3 regions of the Thermopolyspora sp. NPDC052614 genome follow, and region 3 is predicted to be linked to each of the others. Evidence: riboswitches for the same ligand, from Rfam matches in the RefSeq annotation. Region 3 holds a riboswitch; each other region holds the start of a gene.

Region 1 (7,906 bases), on a different contig from region 3:
AGGGCCGGAGTGACCAGGAAGTACAGCGAGGCGAGCTTGATCTCGCGGGCGCCGATCTTCTTGCCCAGGTACTCGGGGGTGCGGCCGACCATCAGCCCGGCCACGAAGACCGTGATCACGGCCAGGACCAGCATGCCGTACAGGCCCGCGCCGGCGCCGCCGGGTGCGACCTCGCCCAGCATCATGTTGACCATCGCCACCATGCCGCCCAGGGCGGTGAAGGAGTCGTGGAAGGAGTTCACCGCGCCGGTGCTCGTCAGGGTGGTGGAGGCGGCGAACGTGGCCGAGTCGGGCACGCCGAAGCGCACCTCCTTGCCTTCCATCGCCGCGCCGACCGCCTGCGGCACGGTGCCGCCGTGCGCGATCTCCAGGGCGGTCAGTACGGCGATGCCGGTGAAGGCGAGCACGCCCATGATCGCGACGATCGCGTACCCCTGCCGCCGGTCGCCCACCATGCGCCCGAAGGTGCGCGGCAACGCGATGGGGATGAGCAGGATGAGGAGGATCTCGAACCAGTTGGTCCAGTTGGTGGCGTTCTCGAATGGATGGGCGGAGTTGGTGTTGTAGAAGCCGCCACCGTTGTTGCCGAGTTCCTTGATGACCTCCTGGCCGGCCACGGGCCCGCCGGTCATGTTCTGGGTGCCGCCGGTGAGCGTGGTGATCTCGTGCGGGCCGGTGAAGTTCTGCACCAGGCCGCCGGCGACCAGGATGAGGGCGCCGGCGAAGGCGATGGGCAGCAGAACGCGCACGGTGCCGCGGACCAGGTCGACCCAGAAGTTGCCCAGCTCATCGGTGCGGCTGCGGGCGAAGCCCCGCACCAGCGCGATCGCCACCGCGATGCCGACGGAGGCGGAGACGAAGTTCTGCACCGCCAGGCCGGCCATCTGCACCAGGTGGCCCATGGTGGACTCGCCGGAGTAGGCCTGCCAGTTGGTGTTGGTGACGAAGCTGACGGCCGTGTTCCAGGCGATGTGGTCGGTCACCGGGGGAAATCCCAGGCTGAGGATCAGCTTGTCCTGCAGCCGCTGGAAGGCGTAAAGGAACAGGATGGAGATCGCGGAGAAGGCCAGCACGCTGCGCGCGTACCCGCTCCAGCGTTGTTCGGCGTCCGGCCGCACCCCGATGAGACGGTAGATCACCCGCTCGGCGGCGAGGTGCCGGGTTCCGGTGTAGACGCGGTACATGTAGTCCCCCAGTGGCCGGTGCGTGGCCGCCAGGGCGAGGATGAGGGAGGCGATGAACAGCAGTCCCGCCGTCGTCGAGCTCATCAGAAACGCTCCGGGAACAGCAGGGCGGCGACCATGAAGATCACCAACAACACGACCACGATCAGGCCGACGGCGTTGACGGCGCTCATAGCCGCTCCACCGCCCGTACGGCGAGGCTCAGGATCACGAAGATCGCGATTGTCAGGGCGACGAAGATGACGTCGGCCATCCCCACTCCTCACGTTCTGCCGTCACCGGCGGATTCGCCGGCCGTCGAAAAGATGAAATACGGCCTGAGTGGTGATGTGGGGGATCTTGACGGGTTCTCTACGGTGATGGAGCGAATTTTGACGCCGCCCATACACGGCCGACGCACGCCGTCGGTCCAGCGGAGGGCGTATGGAAGACGTAAAAATCAGGGTGATAGGCGTAGAGAACGCGTCAAGAATGTCCTGAACGGTCGGCTCCCGGATTTCCTGGTCATATACCACTGTTCCAACGGTCAGTGGATGGCGAGGTGCCGGGCTGGAAGCTGGTGATCGCGTTGGCGCGCGGGCGGTTGCGGATATATCTGGGGGCCGCGCCCGGAGTGGGCAAGACCTACGCGATGCTGAGCGAGGGCCGCAGGGCCCTGCGCCGGGGCCGGGACGTCGTGGCCGGGTTCGTGGAGACGCACGGACGGGCGAACACCGCCGCCCTGCTGGAGGGCATCGAGACCATCCCACGCAGACGCATGGTCCACCGGGGCGCCACCTTCACCGAACTCGACCTCGACGCGGTGATCGCCCGCCGGCCCAGGATCGCGCTGATCGACGAGCTGGCGCACACCAACGTGCCCGGCGCGCGCAACGCCAAGCGATGGCAGGACGTGGAGGAGATCCTGGACGCCGGCATCGACGTCATCTCCACCGTCAACGTCCAGCACCTGGAGTCGGTCAACGACGTCGTGGAACGGATCACCGGGGTGCCGCAGCGCGAGACGGTGCCGGACGAGGTGGTGCGCCGCGCCGATCAGATCGAGCTGGTGGACATGTCGCCCGAGGCGCTGCGCAGGCGGCTGGCGCACGGCAACGTGTACACGCCGGAGAAGGTGGACGCCGCCCTGTCGAACTACTTCCGGGTGGGAAACCTGACCGCGTTGCGCGAGCTGGCCCTGCTGTGGGTCGCGGGAAGAGTCGACGAGCAGCTCGAACGCTACCGGGCCGAGCACGGCATCGGCGGCACCTGGGAGGCCCGCGAGCGGGTGGTGGTGGCGCTGACCGGCGGGCCGGAAAGCGACATCCTGATCCGTCGCGCGGCGCGGATCGCCGCGCGCACCAAGGGGGCCGACCTGCTGGCCGTACACGTCACCCGATCCGACGGCCTGTCCGGCGGAGGGGACGGCGCCGACCTGGCCCGCCAGCGCACCCTGGTGGAGAGCCTGGGCGGCACCTACCACCAGGTCGTCGGCGACGACGTCCCGGACGCCCTGCTGGACTTCGCCCGCGGAGTCAACGCCACCCAGCTCGTGCTGGGCGCCTCCCGGCGCGGCCGGTTCGCCCAGGTGCTCGCCCCGGGCGTGGGTGTGGAGACGACGGCCAGATCCGGGCCCATCGACGTGCACATGGTCACGCATCCCGAGGCGCGGCAGGGACGGCGCAGGCGGTCCCGCTCGCGCGCCGCGCTGACGCGCAAGCGGCGCGCCGTCGGCTGGGCGGTGGCGTTGGCGGGCGCCCCGGCGCTGACGGCCACGCTCCTGCCGTTCCGGGACGTGCTCGCGCTGCCGAGCGAGATCCTGATGTTCCTGCTGCTCGTGGTCGGCGTCGCACTGGCCGGCGGGCTGTGGCCGGCGCTGACCGCCGCGATCGGAGGCTCACTGCTGCTGAACTACTTCTTCACCATGCCGTTGCACGAGTTCACCATCGCCGCCCCGGACAACCTCTTCGCGCTGATCGTGTTCGTGGTGGTGGCCGCGGCGGTGAGCGCGATCGTGGATCTGGCCGCCCGGCGTACCCGGGAGGCGGCGCACGCCACCGCCGACGCCGAACTGCTGTCCACCCTGGCCGGGCACGTGCTGCGCGGCGAGGCGGCCCTGTCCTCGCTGCTGGACCGGATGCGCGAGACGTTCAACCTGGCCTCGGTGACGCTGCTGGAGCGCAGGCCCGGCACGGTGCAGGGGCCGGACGACCAGTCCGACCCCGACGCGTGGCGGATCGTGGCCACGTCCGGCGGCCCCCCGTGCACGTCCCCCGGAGCGGGCGACACCGACGTGGTCATCGACGACAATCTGATGCTGGCCGCGCGGGGGCGGCTGCTGGCGGCGTCGGACCGGCGGGTGCTGGAGGCGTTCGCCGCCGAGGCGGCCGTGGCCCTGCGCCAGGAACGCCTCGCCCGGGAGGCCGAGCAGGCCCGGCCGCTGGCCGAGGCGGACAAGATGCGCACGGCGCTGCTTGCCGCGGTCAGCCACGACCTGCGTACGCCGCTGGCCTCGGCCAAAGCCGCCGTGGAGAGCCTGCGCGCCCGCGATGTCGACTGGTCGCCCGACGACCGGGAGGAACTGCTCGCGACGGCCGACGAGTCGCTGGGCCGGCTGGACCGGCTGGTCGCGAACCTGCTGGACATGAGCCGGTTGCAGGCCGGCGTGCTCGGAGCGGCCCGGCAGCCGGTGGCGCTTGAGGAGGTCGTGCCGCGCGCGGCGGACGATCTGGGCACGGCGCGGGGGAGGATTCTGACCGAGGTCTCGATGGACCTGCCCGAGGTGCTGGCCGACCCGGTGCTGCTGGAGCGAGTGCTGGTCAACCTGATGTCCAACGCCGTGCGTTACTCGCCGCAGGACACCCGCATCCTGGTCACCGCGAGCCGGCACGGCGCCCACCTGGAGATCCGGATCATCGATCGCGGACCGGGCGTCCCACCGGAGGCGCACGAGCGGATCTTCCTGCCGTTCCAGCGGCTCGGCGACCGGGACACCCATGTGGGCGTGGGCCTGGGCCTGGCGCTCTCCCGCGGGCTGACCGAGGCGATGGGCGGCACACTGGTGCCGGAGGAGACCCCTGGCGGAGGGCTGACGATGATCCTCACCTTGCCGATCGCCGACGAGGCGGTCGCCGAAGAGGCGGAGCGGGGGCGGACGTCCGCGTGACCCGCATCCTGATCGTGGACGACGAGCCGCAGATCCTGCGGGCGCTGCGGATCAACCTCGCCGCCCGGCACTACGAGGTGGAGGTGGCCGCCGACGGCGCCGCGGCGCTGCGCAAGGCCGCCGACACCCACCCCGACCTCGTGCTGCTCGACCTCGGCCTTCCCGACATGGACGGCGTGGACGTCATCCACGGGCTGCGCGGCTGGAGCACCGTCCCCATCGTCGTGCTCTCCGGCCGCGCGGGCAGCCAGGACAAGGTGGACGCCCTGGACGCCGGCGCCGACGACTACGTCACCAAGCCGTTCGGCATCGACGAACTCCTGGCCCGCGTGCGCGCGGTGTCCCGCCGCGCCGCCATGACCGAGGCCGAGACGGCGCGGGTCCAGATCGGCGACCACCTGGTGGACCTGGTGGCCAAGTCGGTCTCCGGCGGCGTACGGCTGACGCCCACCGAGTGGCACATGCTCGAACTGCTGATCCGCAACCCGGGCAAGCTGATCAGCCAGCGGCAGATGCTGACCGAGGTATGGGGAGCGCAGTACGTCCGCCAGTCGCACTACCTGCGGCAGTACATGGCCCAGCTCCGGCGCAAGCTGGAGCGGGATCCGGCCCGTCCCCGTCATCTCATCACCGAGCCGGGAATGGGGTACCGATTCCTTCCCTGAGCTCCCCGCTCGGCTCCGCTGTCGGCTCCGCCGGACGACACCGTGTGTGACACGCTTCGCACCACGAGATGTTGGGTGTGACTTTTCAGATCAGCTCTATATATGGTGTTCCCTGCAGCCGGTTCGGTTACCCAGCCAGGGTGGCCGAGGCAAGAGGGAACCCGGTGGAAATCCGGGACTGCCCCGCAGCGGTGAGTGGGAACGACCGCCGTCAAACGCACTGGGCCAAGGGCCTGGGAAGCGACGGCCAGTAGGCAGCGAGCAGCACGCCCACGAGTCCGAAGACCTGCCGGCCGCGGCCGTACACGATCCACCGTGTGCGGTGGCTCCGAGGCCGCGCGGGACGGCCGACGGCACCGGGCGCGAGGGCTGTGCGGTCCCTTGCCGGAGCCTCCTGCGCGTGTTCTCGGTCATGACCGAGTTCACGAGGGGAGAGCGCAGTGACGGTCACCGGGGATCCGACCACCGACCCGGCCGAGGCGACGCCGGAGAATCCCGCCGCGCCCGCGCCGCGGCGGGTCCAGATGCACGTGCGCAAGCGCAACGGCACGACCGAGCCGGTCGACGTCAACAAGATCGTACGTGCGGTGGGACGCTGGGCCGACGATCTGACCGACATCGACCCGATGCGGGTGGCCACCAAGACGATCAGCGGCCTGTACGACGGGGCCACCACCGCCGAGCTGGACCGGCTGTCGATCCAGACGGCCGCCGAGTTGATCGGCGAGGAACCGCAGTACTCGCGCCTGGCCGCGCGGCTGCTGTCCGGCTACATCGACAAGGAGGTCCGCGGCCAGGGGGTGGCCTCCTTCAGCCAGTCGATCCGGCTGGGCCACGCCGAGGGGCTCATCGGCGACGAGACCGCGACGTTCGTCGCCGCCAACGCGCGTAAGCTCGACGACGCCATCGACCTCTCCGCCGACCTGCGGTTCGAGTACTTCGGGCTGCGCACGGTCTACGACCGCTACCTGCTGCGGCATCCGTCCACCCGGCTGGTGGTGGAGACGCCGCAGTACTGGCTGCTGCGCGTGGCGTGCGGGCTGGCCGAGACGCCCGCCGAGGCCATCGGCTTCTACCGGCTGATGTCGTCGCTGGCCTACCTGCCGAGCTCCCCGACGTTGTTCAACTCCGGCACGCGACACACCCAGATGTCGTCCTGCTACCTGGTCGACTCGCCCCGTGACGAGATCGGCTCCATCTACGAGCGCTACGCGCAGGTGGCGCAACTGTCGAAGTTCGCCGGCGGGATCGGCATCGCCTGGTCCCGGGTCCGTTCCCGGGGCGCGCTGATCCGCGGCACCAACGGCCACTCCAACGGCATCGTCCCGTGGCTGCGCACCCTCGACGCCTCCGTGGCCGCCGTCAACCAGGGCGGGCGCCGCAAGGGCGCGGCCTGCGTCTACCTGGAGCCCTGGCACCCGGACGTGGAGGAGTTCCTGGAGCTTCGCGACAACACCGGCGAGGACGCCCGCCGTACCCACAACCTCAACCTGGCCAACTGGATCCCCGACGAGTTCATGCGCCGCGTCGAGGCCGACGGCGTGTGGTCGCTGTTCGACCCCGACGAGCTCCCCGAACTGCCCGACCTCTGGGGTGAGGCGTTCGACGAGGCCTACCGCGCCGCCGAGCAGGCGGGACGGTACGTCCGGCAGGTCAGGGCCCGCGACCTGTACGCCAGGATGATGCGCACCCTCGCCCAGACCGGCAACGGCTGGATGACCTTCAAGGACGCCGCCAACCGCCTGTGCAACCAGGCGGCCGAGCCCGGCAACGTGGTGCACCTGTCCAACCTGTGCACCGAGATCATCGAAGTGTCCAGCGACGCCGAGACCGCGGTCTGCAACCTCGGCTCGGTCAACCTCGCCGCGCACCTGACCGTCGGCTCCGGGACGGCGGGCGTCGACTGGGAGCGGCTGCGCGCCACCGTCCGCACCGCGGTCACCTTCCTGGACCGCGTGATCGACATCAACTACTACCCCAGCGAGCAGGCGGCGGCGTCCAACCCGCGCTGGCGGCCGGTCGGGCTTGGCGTGATGGGCCTGCAGGACGTCTTCTTCGCGCTGCGCCTGCCCTTCGACTCGCCCGAGGCCAAGGAATTGTCCACCCGCGTCTCCGAGGAGATCTACCTGTCGGCGCTGGAGACCTCCGCCGCCCTGGCCGAGCGTTTCGGCGCCCACCCCGCCTACGACCAGACGTGGGCGGCGCGCGGCCGGCTCCACCACGACCTTTGGGGTGAGAGCGGCACCCAGACCGAGCGCTGGAACGCGGTGCGCGAGCGGATCGCCGCCCACGGCCTGCGCAACTCGCTGCTGATCGCGATCGCTCCCACCGCCACCATCGCCTCGATCGTCGGCGCCTACGAGTGCATCGAGCCGCAGGTGTCCAACCTCTTCAAACGTGAGACCCTCAGCGGCGAGTTCCTGCAGATCAACAACGCGCTGGTGGCCGAGCTCAAGACGCGCGGCCTGTGGAACGAGCGCGTCCGAGCGGCCATCAAGCAGGCCGAGGGCTCGGTGCAGGGCATCGCCGAGCTCCCGGAGGACGTGCGCCGGTTGTTCCGCACCGCGTGGGAGCTGCCGCAGCGCGCGCTGATCGACATGGCCGCCGCGCGTGCGCCGTACATCGACCAGAGCCAGTCGCTCAACCTCTTCATGAGCGCCCCGACGATCGACAAGCTCTCCTCGATGTACCTGTACGCCTGGAAGTCCGGGCTGAAGACCACCTACTACCTGCGCTCGCGCCCGGCCACCCGCATTCAGCAGGCCACCGTCCCCGTCGCGAACAAGTCCGAGGACGCCCTCGCCTGCTCGCTGGAGAACCCCGAGTCCTGCGAAGCCTGCCAGTAACCCGCCGCGACCGTTCGGAGACCCTGATGCTGCTCGATCCTGGCATGAGCCTGACCCTGCGCCCCA
Region 2 (7,906 bases), on a different contig from region 3:
GGCGTAGCACATGTGGGTGTGGATCTGGGTGGTGTCGGCGACGCCTCCGGTGGCCAGCCGGAACGCGCCGATGGCCCAGGCGAGGTAGTCCCGGTGGGCGGCCCGGCGCAGCGGGAGCAGCTCGCGCAGCGCGGGCTCGTCGACCTGGATGATGCGGATCCCGGCGGCCTCCAGGTCGCGGATCTCGTCGCGTAGCGCCAGCGCGACCTGCCGCGCGGTGTCGGCCCGTGGCTGGTCGTCGCGGACGAACGACCACGCCAGCATGGTCACCGGGCCGGTCAGGATGCCCTTGACCGGTCGTTTCGTACGGGACTGCGCATAGGTGACCCACTTCACCGTCATGGGCGCGGGCCGGGAGACGTCGCCGTGCAGGATCGGCGGGCGCACGTACCGGGTGCCGTAGGACTGCACCCAGCCGTGCTCGGTGGTCGCGTAGCCGTCGAGCAACTCGGCGAAGTACTGCACCATGTCGTTGCGTTCCGGCTCGCCGTGCACCAGCACGTCCAGACCCACGTCCTCCTGAAGGGCGATCACCCGGTCGATCTCGGCGCGCATCCGCCGCTCGTACTCGGCCTGGTCGATCGTTCCGGCCCGCAGCTCGGCGCGGGCCCGCCGGACGTCGCCGGTCTGCGGGAACGACCCGATGGTCGTGGTGGCCAGGACGGGCAGGCCCAGACCGGCCCGCTGCGCGGCACGGCGACGTTCGAACGGGGAGCGCGACGTGCCCTGTCCCAGCGCCTCCAGCCGAGCCCGCACCCGCGCGTCCACGACGCGCTTCACCCGCGTCGCGGGTCTCGTTCTGTGCCCTTCGCGCAGCGCCCGGCCGATCGCCGTCACCTCGGCGGTCTTCTGCCGGGCGAAGGCCAGCCTCTCCCGTAGACGCGGGTCCAGGCCCGTCTCGGCGTCCAGGTCCAGCGGGACGTGCATCAGCGAGCAGGAGGTGCTCACCACCAGCCGGTCGGTGAGCCCGAGCAGGGTCGCGCACAACGACACCGCCCTGTCGACGTCGGCCCGCCACACGTTGCGGCCGTCCACGACCCCGGCGACCAGCGTCTTGCCCGGCAGGCCGCCCGCCGCGGCCAGCGTCTCAAGGTTGCCCGGCCCCGCCACGAAGTCCAGGCCGATCGACTCCACCCGGGTTCTCGCCAGCACCTCCAGCGCGTCGCCGATCTCGCCGAAGTATGTCGCCACCAGCAGCCGTGGCCGGCTGGGCAGCGCCCCCAGGCGCCGGTAGACGCGCCGCAGCGCGGCCAGTTCCCCGGCGGTACGGTCGGCGGCCAGCACCGGCTCGTCCAGTTGCACCTCGGCCACGCCGGCGCCGGACATCCGCTCCAGCAGCTCGGCGTACACCTCCGTCAGCTCGTCCACCAGTTCCAGCGGGGCGAATCCCGGCACGGCCGGCTTGGCCAGCAGCAGGTAGGTCAGCGGGCCGACCAGCACCGGGCGGGTCCGGATCCCCAGCGCGGCGGCCTCGGCGTACTCGCTCAGCGGTTTGCGCCAGTCCGGCCGGAACCGGGTGGCAGGCCCCAGCTCAGGGACCAGATAGTGGTAGTTGGTGTCGAACCATTTGGTCATCTCCAGCGGCGGCACCCCGTCTGTCCCTCGCGCCATCGCGAAGTACGGGTCGTCCAGGCCGGCGAACCGCTCAGGTGTCGCGCCCAGCATGACGGTGGTGTCCAGCACGTGGTCGTACAGCGAGAAGACGTTGGACGGGACGGCGTCCAGCCCGGCTTCGGCCATCTGTCGCCACATCTGCCGCCGCACCTCGGCGGCGACCTCCTCCAGCCGACCGGCGTCGGCGCGACCGGCCCAGTGATCCTCGATCGCCCGCTTCAGCTCCCGGCCGGTGCCGATGCGGGGATACCCCAAAACGGTCGTGGTGACCTGACTCATGGCGTCCTTCCCTCGACTGTGCCATGCCGGTCCACAGGCATCGGGAAAGGCCGCCACCGGTCCTCCCGCGAGACCATGGACCACCGCGCGCCACACGGGACGCACGGGCGGCGGGCAGGTCTTCGGACTCGTGGGCGTCGTGCTCGTTCCTACTGGCCGTCGCTTCCCAGACGGACATCCCGTCCAGTGCTCATGACGGCGGTCGTTCCCACTCACCGCTGCGGGGCAGTCCCGGAATTCCACCGGGTTCCCTCTTACGACGCCCGCCGCCGCACGGCGCCGGGCGAACCAACCGCGCCGCCAGCATAACCCCCCGATTCGGCCCGGCGACATCGGCCTGGCCCGAAGCGCCGCCTGATCGCCGCCGCGCGACAGGGCCGCCGGCCCCGGACCGGACGGCCGATCCGCCGCTGGTGGCGGAAGGGCCCTCGTGTCATGATGGCGCAAAGGCGAGCGCGGACGAGGAAGCCGGTGTGAGACCGGCGCGGTCCCGCCACTGTGATCGGCGAGCGGATCCCCACTGAGCCACTGCCCCTGGGGGTGGGAAGGCGGGGACGAGCATCGACCCGAGAGCCAGGAGACTCACGCGGTCGCCTCCTCAATGAACTGGGGCGGATCTCCCCGGAGAGGAGCGGATCGGCGTGCCCGACGAGCCGAGGGAACGTGCCATGTGCCCGTGGCGCGCGGTTGCCGCATGGGCGGGCGCCCGGTGGCCTTCGTCGTGCGACTCCCCCCGCATGCCGGTAGTGCCGCCCCGTTGTGCACATCCCGTGAGAGGAACCGTCCATGACGGGCAGACGTCCCCTGTCCCTGCTGCTCGCCCTGCTGTCCGCTCTCATCTCCGCCGCGCTGGTCGCCGCCTGCGGAGCCGCTCCCACTGATGACGCGACCACCGGCCGGGCGACCGCCCCGGCCACGGACTCCGCGCCTGCCGCGGGATTCCCGGTCACCATCGACAACTGCGGTGTCACCACAACGTACGAGAGTCCGCCGCGGCGGGCGGTGTCGATCAACCAGCACGCCACCGAGGTGATGCTCGCGCTCGGCCTGGAGCAGTCGATGATCGGCACCGCCTACCTCGACGACAAAATTCTGCCCGAGTACCAGGCGGCGTACGACGGCGTGAAGGTGCTGGCCAAGGAGAACCCCTCCTACGAGGCGCTGCTGGCCGAGGAGCCCGACTTCGTGTACGGCGGCTTCGCCAGCGCCTTCGACGCGAAGGAGGGCCGCGCTCGTGACGCGCTGGGCAAGGCCGGCATCAAGACCTACCTGAACATCGAGGAGTGCCCGAGCGGCCCGGTGACCATGCCCATGATGGACCAGGAGATCCGCAACGTCGCCAAGATCTTCGGCGTGCCGGATCGGGCCGAGAAGCTCATCGCACGACTGCGCGCCCCCTTGAGCGAGGTCCAGGAGAAGCTCGCCGGAGTGACGCCGGTCAAGCTGTTCGTTTACGACAGCGGTGATAAGACCGCGTTCACCGCCGGCGGCAAGGGCATCGGCAACGAGATCATCAAGGCGGCGGGCGCCGAGAACGTGTTCGCCGACGTGGATAAGGCGTGGGGCGACGTGTCGTTCGAGCAGGTGGCCGAGCGGGCGCCCGAGTGGATCGTCATCTACGACTACGGCGACCAGCCGGTGGCCGACAAGAAGAAGTTCCTCTTGTCGAATCCGGCGCTCGCGGACGTACCGGCGATCAAGGAGGAGCGGTTCGCGGTGCTGCCGCTGTCGTCGGCGGTGCTCGGCGTGCGGGTGCCGTCGGCGGTGGACTCGCTGGCCCGCCAGATCCACGCGGACAAGTTCAAGTGAGTGAGCTTACCGAGGCGGCGCGGGGCGTCGACGCGCCGGCCGCCGTCGCGCTGCCGCCGCGGCGGCCGGGGCCGCCGTATCCGCTCGTGATCGGGCTGCTCGTGCTGCTGCTGGCCGCGGCGGGCACGGCGGGCATCGCGGCCGGGTCGATCAGCCTGCCGGCCGGGCAGGTGTGGGGGATTTTGCTGCACCGTATCCATCCGGCGCTGGCCGACCAGGTCTGGACCCCGGTGCGGGAGACCATCGTCATGGACGTGCGGCTGCCGCGCGTGCTGCTGTGCGGGGTCATCGGGGCGGGCCTGTCGGTCTGCGGGATGGCGCTGCAGGCCCTGGTGCGCAACCCGCTGGCCGATCCGATGTTGCTGGGCGTCTCCTCGGGCGCCAGCGTCGGTGCGGTGGGCGTGGTGGTGTTCAACCTGACGCTGTTCGGGGCGTTCTCGCTGCCGTTCGCCGCGTTCGCCGGGGCGCTGGCCGCGCTGGTCGCCGTCTACTTCCTGGCCAGGTCGGGCGGGCGGATGACGACGGTGCGGCTGGTGCTCGCCGGGGTGGCGACCGCCGAGGTGCTGTCGGCCGTCGCCAGCTTCCTGGTGGTGACCTCCGGCGATCCGCACAAGGCGCAGTCGGCGGTGCGCTGGATGCTCGGGGGCCTGGCGGGCACCACCTGGGCGATGGTGGGCGTGCCCGCTGCGGCCGTCCTGCTGGGCACCGCCGTGCTCCTCGGCGTCAGCCGTCCGCTGAACCTGCTGCTGGCCGGGGAGGAGGCGGCCGCCTCGCTGGGACTGGACGTGCACCGCTTCCGGGCGGCGTTGTTCGTGCTGGTCGCCATGGTGATCGGGACCGTCGTCGCGGTTAGCGGGACCATCGGGTTCGTCGGGCTGATCATGCCCCATGTGGTGCGGTTGCTCGTCGGCGCCGACCATCGGCGGGCGCTGCCGGCCACCGCGCTGCTCGGGGCGGCGTTCCTCATCCTGGCGGATCTGTTCGCGCGGACTCTGATCACGCCCGAGGAGATCCCGGTGGGGATCGTCACGGCCCTGGTCGGCGGGCCGTTCTTCCTATGGCTGATGAGGAGGCGGGCGCGGTGACGGCGCGGGCGGCCGAGCTGGCCGTACGAGAGGTGTCGGTGCGCGTCGGCGGCAAGGATCTCGTGCGCGGGGTGAGCCTGGACGTGGCGCCTGGTGAGGTGCTCGGGCTGGTTGGTCCCAATGGCGCGGGCAAGTCGACTCTGTTGCGCACGCTCTACCGGGCCCGGCGGCCCACCTCCGGCCGGGTGCTGCTCGACGGGCAGGACGTGTGGCGGATGCCGGGCAGGTGGCTGGCCCGGCGGCTGGCCGCGGTCCTGCAGGAGACCGGCGGCGACTTCGACCTGACCGTCTACGACGTGGTGGCCATGGGTCGCACCCCGCACAAGCGGGCGTTCGCCGGCGACGACGCCGACGACCGGACGATCATCGCCGAGGCCCTGGAACGGCTCGACGTGGCCGGGCTGGCCTATGCGCCCTTCGACCGGTTGTCGGGCGGCGAGAAGCAGCGGGTGCTGATCGCGCGGGCGCTGGCGCAGCGGCCGGGCACGATGGTGCTGGACGAGCCGACCAACCATCTGGACCTGCGCCACCAGTTCGACGCGCTGCGTCTGGTGCGCGGGCTCGGGGTCACCACGGTGGTCGCGTTGCACGATCTCAACCTCGCCGCCGCGTTCTGCGACCGGATCTGCGTGATGCACGGCGGCGAGGTGGTGGCGCTTGGCACCCCGCGCCAGGTGCTGACGCCCGCCCTGCTCGCGGACGTCTACCGGGTCGAGGCCGAGGTCACCCCGCATCCGGAGACCGGCATCCCCCATGTGATTGTGAAAACCGGAGGGGGTGACGCCGCGAACTGAAGACCCCGCGCGATTGGCCGGACGCCGTCCCGGTGTTGTCGTCACGCGCTTCAAAGGAATTGGAGTCCCGCGACCAGGTAATGGTTTCGACCGGCGCCTCCGGAAACGATCGCCGCATCCTTTGGCGATTTGGCCGCATTCGGGTCATTCATTACTGTTCATGGCGGCGGCGCGAGCGGCCGGCGCAACGTGAACTCCGGGTACGGACGAGCGGGCTGCTCGGCCGCAGCGGGCCGGCCGAAAAGGGTACGCTCGCCGAGCCGAAACTGGCATTTCGGCGCACCACATGCTGCCTTCATCGCCGGGTGCCTGACGGGATCAAATGCGACTACTGCGCAGCGCTTCCAAAATCAATTCCTTGAAGTCGCGACGCTTCCGTGCTTCAGTAGTTGCCATAGACTAGCAACTGCATATCACTTGCAGTAGTGCGTGATATGCACGGCCGAAGGAGGACACACATGAGGCACGCCGGTTTCGCCGAGCCCGAGGACCTGCAGTCCTGCGTGAAGTCCCACACCCCCGCGGTGGACGCGCCGTTCGAGTGGCGTGAGGAAGAGGACGACGAGTAGCCGCCGTCGGCGGTACGGCCGGGGCCCTCGCCGGTCCCGGCCCCCGGGGGAACGACGGCCGGCCATGACGGCCGTCCACGATGGCCACAGGTGAGAGGAGCCGCGTGCGACGACCCCGCCCACTGGTAGACGAGGAACTCGGGCTGATCAGCAGGATCCGGCGGGATCGGCCGCGCGCCCCGGTCGTCCCGAGCATGATCTCCTACTCCGCCTACCCGGCGAGCCACCCGGATACGGCGTCCGTCCACCAGGTGACCGGCGGTGCGAGCCTGGGCGACGACGACGCGGCGCGCAAGGCCGCGATCGGCGAGGCGGTCGAACGCCACTGCGCCGACCACGTCCCCGATGGGCTGATCCGTGCCGGGTTCCGCACGCTGGCCGAGCCCGCCGTCGATCCCCGGACGTTCGCCCTCTACTCCAAGGGCCAGTACGAGGCGCGGGGCTTCCCGTTCACGCCGATGACGGCGGATCTGGAGATCGCCTGGACCGCCGCCGAGGACCTGGACGGCGGACGCGTCCTGGTGCCCGCCTCGCTGACGTACGTCAACTACTTCCGCGGCCCGCGCCGGGAGGAGCCGCCGACGAACTACCCCGTGCTGGCCGGGACGGCGGCCGCCGACTCGCCGGAGCGGGCGCGCGAGGCCGCGCTGCGGGAGGTGCTGGAACGCGACGCGGTGACCTTGTGGTGGCACAGCGGCGCCCCGGCCTCCCCGCTTCCGGCGCCGGCCGAGGGCCCCTTGGCGACGGGGTTGCGGGAGGCCGCCGAGGCCGGGCTCGCGGTGTCGCTGCTGCGGGTGCCCTCGACGTTCGACGCGATGGTGGCCGCGGTCTTCGTGGAGGACCGGCGGCGCCGGGTCGTGGGGTTCGGCAGCGCCTGCCGGGCCACCGCCGAGGAGGCCGCCGCCAAGGCGTTCACCGAGGCGATCGGCACCTACGAGACCGGGCTCGAACTGCTCGACGGCGACGGCCCCTTCTGGCGCGGGGTCCGGTGCGGCGCGATCACCCGGCGGCCCTACCTGCCGTACCGCGAGGACCGGGCCTACCTGGACGATCTGCGGCACGGCTGGCGCGACCTGAACGACGTGCGCATGCACGTCCAGGTGTATCTCGACGAACGCCTGCAGGACGCCGTACTGGACCGGCTGCGCGTGCCGTCCGGGCCGCCGCTCCCGCCCGAAACCGTCGGACCGCTGCGGTCGCTCGCCGAGCAGGGGCTGCGCGTGTACGCGGTGGACCTGACGACGCGGGACGTGCGGGCGGCGGGGCTGAGCGTGGTCCGGGTGCTGGTGCCGGGCCTGTACGGCAGCGCCCCGGCGGCTTTCCCGCTCCTCGGCGGAAACCGGCTGGCGGCCGAGCCCGTCGCGCGTGGCTGGGTGCCGGGGCCGCTCACCGAGGACGCCCTTGTGCTGCGGCCCCTGCCGTTCGCCTGATGACCGAGAGCACCACGAGCCGAACCGAAGGAGGGCGCATGCGGCTGGGACTGGCCATGGGCTACGGGGGTGAACCCATTGAGCAAATGCTCCCGGTGATCCGGCATGCCGAGCGGATCGGCGTCGACTCGGTGTGGAGCGTGGAGGAGTACGGCCCGGACGCCGTCAGCGTGCTGGGCTACCTGGCGGCCGTCACCGAACGCATTGAGCTGGGTACCGCGATCATGCAGATCCCGGCACGCACCCCCGCCGCGACGGCGATGACCGCGATGACTCTGGACGTGCTGTCGCACGGCCGGTTCCGGCTCGGGCTCGGGCTGTCGGTG
Region 3 (7,906 bases):
CTCCACCGTCAGCCCGAACCGATCCAGCAACTGCGGCCGCAGCTCGCCTTCTTCCGGATTCATCGTGCCGACCAGCAGAAAACGGGCAGCGTGCCGTACCGAGACCGACTCCCGCTCCACATAGCAGGTGCCGAGCGCCGCCGCGTCGAGCAGCAGATCCACCAGGTGATCGTGGAGCAGATTGACCTCGTCCACATACAGCACCCCCCGATGGGCGGCGGCGAGCAATCCCGGCTCGAACGCCTTCACCCCCTCGGTCAGCGCCCGCTCCACGTCGAGCGACCCGACCAGGCGATCCTCCGACGCCCCGACCGGCAGCTCCACCAGCGCCGCGGCCCGCCGCAGGCGATGCTCGCCGGGCTCGTGCGGCCCGTCCGGACACGCCGGATCCGGCGCGCCGGGATCACAGGCGAACCGGCACCCGGACACCACCTCCACCTGCGGCAACTGCGCGGCAAGCGCCCGCACGATGGTCGATTTGGCGGTCCCCTTCTCCCCGCGCACGAGCACCCCGCCCACCCTCGGCGAGACCGCGTTGAGCACCAGCGCCAGCTTCAGATCATCGAGCCCGACGACGGCGCTGAACGGATAGGTGACGGTCACGAAGCGGCCTTCCCCTTGATGCGTACGCCTTGACGTGCACCTTGACGTGTACGCCGCCGACCGGCGGCGGTGACGGTCACGTCGCGGCTGTGTGGTTGACGTAGTGGTTGACGTAGGCGACCCGCCAGCCCTCGCCGGCGAGGGCGATCTCGGTGGCGGACAGCGGCGCGATGTCGAAGCGCGCGGCGGGCACGATCCCGACGCCGAGCGCGTGGCCGAGCGCCGCCCGGATGACGCCGACATCGCACACCACGACGACGTCGGGCGTGACGCGCATGGCGTCCATCCAGGCCGCGACCCGCACCGACATCGATCGAAGGCTCTCACCCCCGTGCGGCGCCGCGTCCGGATCGGCGAGCCAGGCGGCCAGCGCCTCCGGCTCCTCCTCGGCGATTCGCGCGTACGGCCGGCCGCGCCAACGCCCCGCGTCCGCCTCCGCGAGATCGACGGCCACCTGCGGCACCATCCCCAGCGCGTACGCGGTCTGCGACGCGGCCCTGGCGGGGGAGACCCAGACCTTCCGCCCGGGCTCCCCGCCGAAGACCCTGCCGTCCGCCTTGGCGAGACTCGCCGGGTCGGCCTCGTCGTCGCCCGGAAAGCAGGCACCCCGCATGCCCCGCGTGGTGGCATGCCGGATGAACAACACGCCGCCTACCCGGCCGCGGCGGTCGCCGGTCGCCGGGCCGCCCGGTCGGTGACCCACCCGAACAGCACGCCGAACGCCGCCCAGAACACCAGTTGCGTGCCCAGCGACGCCATCCTGAACTCCCACAGCAGCGTCGCCGGGAAGCCGTCGGGGACCTCGTTGATCGCCGGAAGCAGCAGCCACGCGGCGATCACCGGCACCAGGAAGGCCGCCACCGCCGCCGCCCAGCGCTGCCACGGACCCGAGTCGACCCTGCGCGCCGTCCCCACCGCGATGACCGTGGCGGCCAGGCCGACCAGGACCATCACCACGTAGAGCGCCGTACGACCGTTGATCGTCTCCGGATTCCCCACAGCAGGCGGATTAGCCGGATATTTCAGGAACGGCACGAGAATGACGGCGAGAAACGCCACCCCAGCGGAAACCACCGCCAGCAGCCCGTCGTCCCGCGGCCCGACCCGGCCACGCACCCCGGCGTACACCAGCGCGAAGATCCCGCCGACGGCGAGCCCGTAGAGCCCGGTGGCGAGGAACAGCCCGGCCTTCTGCACCGGCCTGCTCACCACAACCTCGTCCCCGTGCGAGTGACCGCCCTCCTCGGCATGCCCGTGACCGGCCTCCCCGGCCGAAGCGGCACCGGCCTCCTCCAGCGCGATCGCGGCGTCCACCCGCGGCTCACCCACGAAGAAGGCGAACGCGCCCGCGACGAATCCGGCCAGCAGGCCCACCAACAGGCCCCTGACCAGCAGGGTTCGAACCACGCCCGCCCCTAGTGGCAGGGCACGCCGAGCAGGTGCCGCCCGTCGTGCATGAGCTCATGCAGAAGCGCTCCTGCCTGTGACACGGCCCCGTTGTCCATCAATACGAGATAGGCGATCAGCAACAACACAGGTACGGCCAGCAGCCATGGACGCAGCCGCGGCAACGGAATGGACGTAGGAGCGGACATGCCACTCATCAGAGTGCCTCCCCAGGGATAGACGCGTCCCGAACAGTGAGGTCACAACAGCCCAAGCGACCTGGCTCCCGGGATCCGCATCCCGGATACAGTGGCGCGTCCGCACCGGCCTCTCACCGGATTTCCCTTGGACTCTCGTGAAATCATCCGCAACGTACCTTTTTGTACGGTCCGCGTCAACGAACCGTCCCGCACGGCCGTCCACCCGGCCACCACACGCGACCCCGAACGTGGAGGAGGGATCCATGGACTCGGCACCCCGATCGGCTCACGTGACACACCCACGCGCCGTGCATCGGGCGAGGACGGCGGTTACGGCCTGTGGATTCTCGACCAGTTGGCCGATGTCTACATCACTACCGACGATCAAGGCAAGACGGTAGGCGCGCTGACGCATGCGAAGGCGATCCTGGGGAGGGTTATCCCTCCCCTGGGTGGGCCTGTCGGATAGCGCCGACTTCTCCGATCAGCGGTGCAGGCCGAGCCCCAGCACCGTGCATGCCTTGGCCGTGTGATCGAGATGATGACGAGGGCGGGGTCGGCCGACGTGTTGGCGCTGGTTCAGCCGACGATCGCGGCTGCCTTCGACTTGGCCTCGCGTACCTCGCGTAGCGCGCCGGACCAGGCGATGAGCTGGTCGAGCATGCCGTGGACCGCGACGTCGAGGCCCTCCGGCGGGACGAAAGCGCCGGTGGAGAACGAGGGGAGCAGCGGGATGGCGGGCTGGGTGCGGACCGTCGCCACCTGGAGTTCGGAGAGCACGAGTCGCAGTGCCTCGGCGGCTCGGACGCCTGCGGCCCACCCGCCGTAGCTGATGATGCCGGCGGCCTTGTCGTTCCACTCCCGGTAGATGTAGTCGAGCGCGTTCTTGAGCGCGCCGGGGAAGGAGTGGTTGTACTCCGGGGTGAGGAACACGAAGCCGTCGAAGCCGTCGATCAGTGCCGACCAGTTGCGGGTGTGGTCGTGCTCGTACTGCTGGTGGGTCGGATTTCCGGCCTCGTCGAGGTTGCCGAGACCGTGGCGGGCGAGATCGATCAGTTCGTAGTCGGCGCCGCCGTGTGCGCGTGCCGTCTCCATCGTCCAGGCGGCGATCTGCTCGCCCCGACGTCCGGGTCGGGTGCTGCCCAGGATGATGCCAATGCGGAGTGCCATGATGCTCCTTCCATGGGAGTTGTCACGTCAACTCTAGGACTAGTGGAGTTGATGTGACAACTCGCCTGTCCGGTATCATTTGCGCCATGGCGGAGACTCGTACGCTGAAGCCCGAGGAGTGGGAGCTCTGGGACCTCTGGACGCGCGCCCAGCGCCTGCTCGTCCGGGAACTCGACCGTGGCCTGCAGCGTGACTGCGGCATCTCGAAGGCCGAGTTCAGCGTGCTGATGACGCTGTGGCAGGCACCCGGCCGCCAGATGCGCGTCGGCGAACTCTCCGCCTCGCTCGACTGGGACAAGAGCCGCGTCTCACACCAACTGACGCGTATGGAGAACCGCGGCCTCGTGCAGCGGACCCAGTACGGGGCAGACGGCCGCCGCGCGGGGATCGGATTGACCGCCGAGGGCCGCCGCGCCACGCAGGACGCCATCGGCGTCCACGCCGGCAACATCCGCCGCTACTTCCTCGACTTGCTCACCCCTCAGCAGGCCGCGGAAATCCGCGCCTGGAGTGGTCGGCTGATCGACCGCATCGAGCCACACCGCAGCGAAACCACCGGCGACGACGCCGCTTAGCAAGCTCCGTCGGCTCTGTCCGCCGGGTCAACGACCAGGATGCCGATGGGGTGACGAAGCTCATGGCGTGGCTTCCCGCCGTGGGCGGCCTCCTCGTCCTCCGCTGCCGGGCCCGCGCCGCCGGGCTCTGATCGGGGCGTCGGCCTTACATCGTTATGGGGGCGATGGCCTGGGCAGGTGGCCGGGTGGAGGGCGAAGGAGGGGGTTTCGATGGCCGGCGAGGGCGACAGACAGGACGAGCGACGCAGGCTGCGCGAGCAGAACAAAGGCACCACCTTCGACCCCGATCTGCACAACAGGGGCGGCGATGTGGGTCCTGCGTCGATTCGCGGCTCCAACCTCGGCCCCGGCGACGCCCGCGACGAGGCCGAGCCCAAGAGCGGCTACTCCGAGCCGATGGGGCACATGGCCGGACGCGACGACGAGTACACCGTCACGGCGGGGTCGGACGAGAAGTCCGTGGGGGCGCGGACCGACGAGGTCGAACCGCACTCCGAGACGTGGGGGCCGAGCCCGCATCCGACGCCGGAGGTGGCGGAGGAGGGGCGCGGCCGCGGCGGACGGCCCGGGTTCCGGGTACGGGGTCCGGTTGACGAGCGGCTGGAGGGGCTGATCGACGACAGTCCGGAGTACGACGACATCGGGCCGGGCGCCCGGGAGCCGCAGGGTGGCGGCCACGTGACCGGCGATATGGAGTGGGCGAACTCGGATGCGGACGATCCGGACGCCGGGTCGGGCCGCACGGACGCCGATGACGGCGGGTACCTGCCGGGCGAGGGCACCGGCCGCCCCTTCAGGTGACCGTGCGCTGCCCCGCGGTGCCGGATCGCCGGTGACGCAACCGGCCGGAGCGGGGATCGGCGCTGTCCTCGCGGTGCCGGTCCGGTGGCGGCGGGCGGTGTGAAGGGCCTGGTCACGCGGTTGAGTACGGCGTGACGGGTAGGGGACGAGCATGAAATTGCGTGATACGCGTCCGGTGAAGGAAGCGCTGAACGATCTTGACTTTCCCGCGGACAAGCAGCGGATCGTGGAGCACGCGCGGCGGCACGGGGCCGATGAGGCAACCGACAGGGCGCTGTCGGCGCTGCCGCTCGGCGACTATGCGGGCATGGCCGAGGTGTTGCGTTCGGTGGAGGTGGATCCGGCGCCGGATCGGACCGAGTCCGAACGGTTCCAGCAGCGTTCGCGCGGCCGGAAGGCCGTCGCCGAGCACCTGCGTCCAAGGGAGAAGACCCCGATCGAAGAGGAACTCGAGTAGGCGGGGAATGGCATGTCGCATCCTGATCCCGTGCACGTGAGCGACGCGCTGTCGGCCTTCCCCTATCCGGGCACGCAACGGGAACTGCTGCGTTTCGCCAAGGAGAAGGGCGCGGACGAGAGCGTCGTGCACGCTCTCGCCGCGCTTCCTGCGGGCACCTACGCGAACTCGGCCGAGGTGATGCGCACGATCATCGACAAGATCCGCTCGGGGTGACGCGTCGGTCGCGGCACCATGACGCGCCCGGTGGCGGCCGGACATCATGCCGCGATGAGCGCAGTCGATGAGGCTCCTGGCGTCGCAGGTGGCCTACGGCGTGATGCGTGTCGTCGGCGCGGTCGTGCTGGTGGTGGTCGGGGTGCAGTCGCTGTGGCAGGCCCGGCGGGGCCGCGCCGAGGCGCCTTCGGAGCAGCCGGACGCTGGCGGGACCCGGGCGGTAGGCGGGGGGGCGGGAGGCGGGGCGGGAGATGAGGTCGTCGGTCATCTGCCGCCGCCGGGCGACGACGGCCGGCGCATGCTGTGTGCGGCGGCCGGGTTCCCGCGCTTGTAGGGTGGGGCATCGTGCTGATTCTGCTGCCGGCCTCGGAGGGGAAGGCGGAGCAGGGAAGCGGCCCGCCGTTCGGCGCGCTGTCGTTTCCCGGTCTCGACCGGTCTCGTGAGCGGGTGCTCAAGGCCCTGATCAGGGCCTCACGACGGCGTGACGCGCTGGACGTGCTCGGGCTGACGCCCGGTCTGGCCGGAGAGCTGGACAAGAATCTGGCGTTGCGGACCGCGCCCGCTTTGCCCGCTGGGGCTCTTTACACGGGTGTTCTGTACGACAACCTGGGGCTGGCGGCCCTGTCGGACGAGGCGGCCAAGCGTGCTGAGGAGAGCGTGCTCATCTTCTCCGGGCTGTGGGGTGTGCTGCGCGTCACCGACCGCGTGCCGCCGTACCGGCTGTCGATGGGCGTCAGCCTGCCGCCGCTAGGGGGGCTTGCGGCGTTTTGGCGGCCGGCGGTGTCGAAGGAACTCGACGGCGTCGATGGGCCGGTCGATGGGCTGGTCGTGGACATGCGTTCGTCGGCGTACGCCGGGGCGTGGCGGCCGGGGAGCCGGTCGGTTGGGGTGCGGGTGCTGCGCGGTGGCAAGGTGGTCAGTCACATGGCGAAGGCGACTCGTGGGGTGATCGCTCGGGCGCTGCTGGAGGCCGGGGCCGATCCGGGCACGCCGTACGAGCTGGCTGAGATGCTTGGCGAGCTCGGCCATGACGTGCGGCTCTCCGACGAGCCGGCCGCAGGGCGCGCGTGGACCCTGGACGTGCGGGTCTCCTGAGATACGGCCTCGGCGGCGAGGCCGGGTCGATTCCGTCCGGTTGACCGGCTATTTGGCCGATGGGGGCGAGATCTACTTTTTTGAGGTGGTCCTTCTGGACCGTCCTGCAGTGTCGTATCAACGGACGATCTAAGGGCACACGTAATCTGTCGTGTGTGACGTCTGAACCTGTTTCGGACATGTCGCGTGCGTATCCACCGGTCGTATCGGACTGGCCGCTTTCGGGCGGGGGAAATTGGCGGAGCGGTTGGTGGAAATCCGGTCGTGCATGCCGCTTTTCCGTAGAACGGGGCAGGTGGGGGCATCTCTTCGGCAGTCGCTGGCCCATTGCGAGGAGGTCATCGGCGCGCCGGGCCTCATAGTGGAACGATCCAAGGAGAAATGATGGCGCGGATCTTCGTTGTCGGATCCGGCGTTGTGGGAGAGGCCACGGGAAAAGGCTTCATCGCGGCCGGGCATAACGTCACGTTCATCGACATCGCTCCGGAGCGGATCGAGGCGTTGCGTGCGGAGGGCCTTGACGTACGTGACGGCCTCGAACTCGTGGACGAGCCCGCATCGTTCGTCTTCCTGACCCTCCCCACGCCGAATGTGGGGCATCGGTACGACCTGTCGGCGTTCGAGGCGGGGACGGCGTCGGTGGGCGACGCGCTGAAGGCCGCGAACGCGGTGCACACGGTGGTGGTGCGTTCGACGGTGCCGCCGGGGACGACCGAGGGGCTGGTCAAGGGGCTGGTGGAGGAGCGGTCGGGCAAGTCGGTGGGGGAGGGGTTCGCGCTGGCGTCGAACCCGGAGTTCCTGCGGGCGGCGTCGGCGCTGGATGACTTCCGGTGGCCGTGGATGACGGTGATCGGTTCGCGTAGCGTGCGGACGATCGAGCGGTTGCGGGAGTTGCTGGCGCCGTTCGGCGGGGCGATGCACACCTTCGCCGATCCGGCGGCGGCGGAGTTCGTCAAGTGCGCGCACAACATCTTCAACGCCACGAAGATCAGTTTCTGGAACGAGATGTGGCTGGTGGCGCGGGAGCTGGGTCTGGATCTGGACCCGATCGCGCAGACGGTGGCCAGGTCGGCGGAGGGGTCGTTCAATCCGTTGTACGGCATCCGGGGCGGCGCGCCGTATGGCGGGGTGTGCCTGCCCAAGGACACCCAGGGGTTCCTCGGGTTCGCCGAGGGCATCTCGGTGGAGATGCCGTTGCTGCGGGCGGTCGTCGAGGTGAACGACCGGCTCACCGAGGTGCTGGCGCGCGAGGTGGACACCTGGGACGTCGCGGCATCGGCCAACCCGGCTCCGGCTGAGCTCACCGCGGCCGAGCGGCATGCCGGGGTGTCCATCACATCCACTGACGCCGCGTAGGACCGGTTTCGGTACCGGTGTCCGCCCGACGAGGCGACTGATAGCGC

What was found. Region 3 has a riboswitch for cobalamin ahead of AB0K60_RS28650 (CbtB-domain containing protein). Riboswitches for the same ligand answer to the same signal wherever they lie in the genome.
Region 1: it holds a riboswitch for cobalamin, as region 3 does, so the genes downstream of both, AB0K60_RS20915 (ribonucleoside-diphosphate reductase subunit alpha) here and AB0K60_RS28650 (CbtB-domain containing protein) in region 3, are expected to answer to the same signal.
Region 2: it holds a riboswitch for cobalamin, as region 3 does, so the genes downstream of both, metE (5-methyltetrahydropteroyltriglutamate--homocysteine S-methyltransferase) here and AB0K60_RS28650 (CbtB-domain containing protein) in region 3, are expected to answer to the same signal.

Annotation. Positions count from the first base shown of each region.
Region 1 covers NZ_JBFATZ010000009.1:186,087-193,992, forward strand. The annotation lists gene kdpA (potassium-transporting ATPase subunit KdpA) at 1-1,268, opposite strand, end outside; gene kdpF (K(+)-transporting ATPase subunit F) at 1,268-1,357, opposite strand; gene AB0K60_RS20905 (ATP-binding protein) at 1,753-4,329, shown strand; gene AB0K60_RS20910 (response regulator) at 4,326-4,994, shown strand; cobalamin riboswitch at 5,097-5,303, shown strand; gene AB0K60_RS20915 (ribonucleoside-diphosphate reductase subunit alpha) at 5,435-7,840, shown strand; gene AB0K60_RS20920 (ribonucleotide-diphosphate reductase subunit beta) at 7,867-7,906, shown strand, end outside.
Region 2 covers NZ_JBFATZ010000009.1:195,489-203,394, forward strand. The annotation lists gene metE (5-methyltetrahydropteroyltriglutamate--homocysteine S-methyltransferase) at 1-1,893, opposite strand, end outside; cobalamin riboswitch at 2,010-2,150, opposite strand; cobalamin riboswitch at 2,353-2,477, shown strand; gene AB0K60_RS20930 (ABC transporter substrate-binding protein) at 2,680-3,702, shown strand; gene AB0K60_RS20935 (iron ABC transporter permease) at 3,699-4,787, shown strand; gene AB0K60_RS20940 (ABC transporter ATP-binding protein) at 4,760-5,581, shown strand; gene AB0K60_RS20945 (YcaO-like family protein) at 6,255-7,580, shown strand; gene AB0K60_RS20950 (LLM class F420-dependent oxidoreductase) at 7,619-7,906, shown strand, end outside.
Region 3 covers NZ_JBFATZ010000016.1:144,680-152,585, reverse strand. The annotation lists gene AB0K60_RS28665 (VWA domain-containing protein) at 1-603, opposite strand, end outside; gene AB0K60_RS28660 (histidine phosphatase family protein) at 680-1,216, opposite strand; gene AB0K60_RS28655 (CbtA family protein) at 1,255-2,010, opposite strand; gene AB0K60_RS28650 (CbtB-domain containing protein) at 2,019-2,198, opposite strand; cobalamin riboswitch at 2,248-2,370, opposite strand; gene AB0K60_RS28645 (NADPH-dependent FMN reductase) at 2,769-3,359, opposite strand; gene AB0K60_RS28640 (MarR family winged helix-turn-helix transcriptional regulator) at 3,446-3,934, shown strand; gene AB0K60_RS28635 (hypothetical protein) at 4,145-4,735, shown strand; gene AB0K60_RS28630 (DUF2795 domain-containing protein) at 4,887-5,192, shown strand; gene AB0K60_RS28625 (DUF2795 domain-containing protein) at 5,223-5,408, shown strand; gene AB0K60_RS28620 (hypothetical protein) at 5,476-5,742, shown strand; gene AB0K60_RS28615 (peroxide stress protein YaaA) at 5,754-6,503, shown strand; gene AB0K60_RS28610 (NAD(P)-binding domain-containing protein) at 6,888-7,859, shown strand.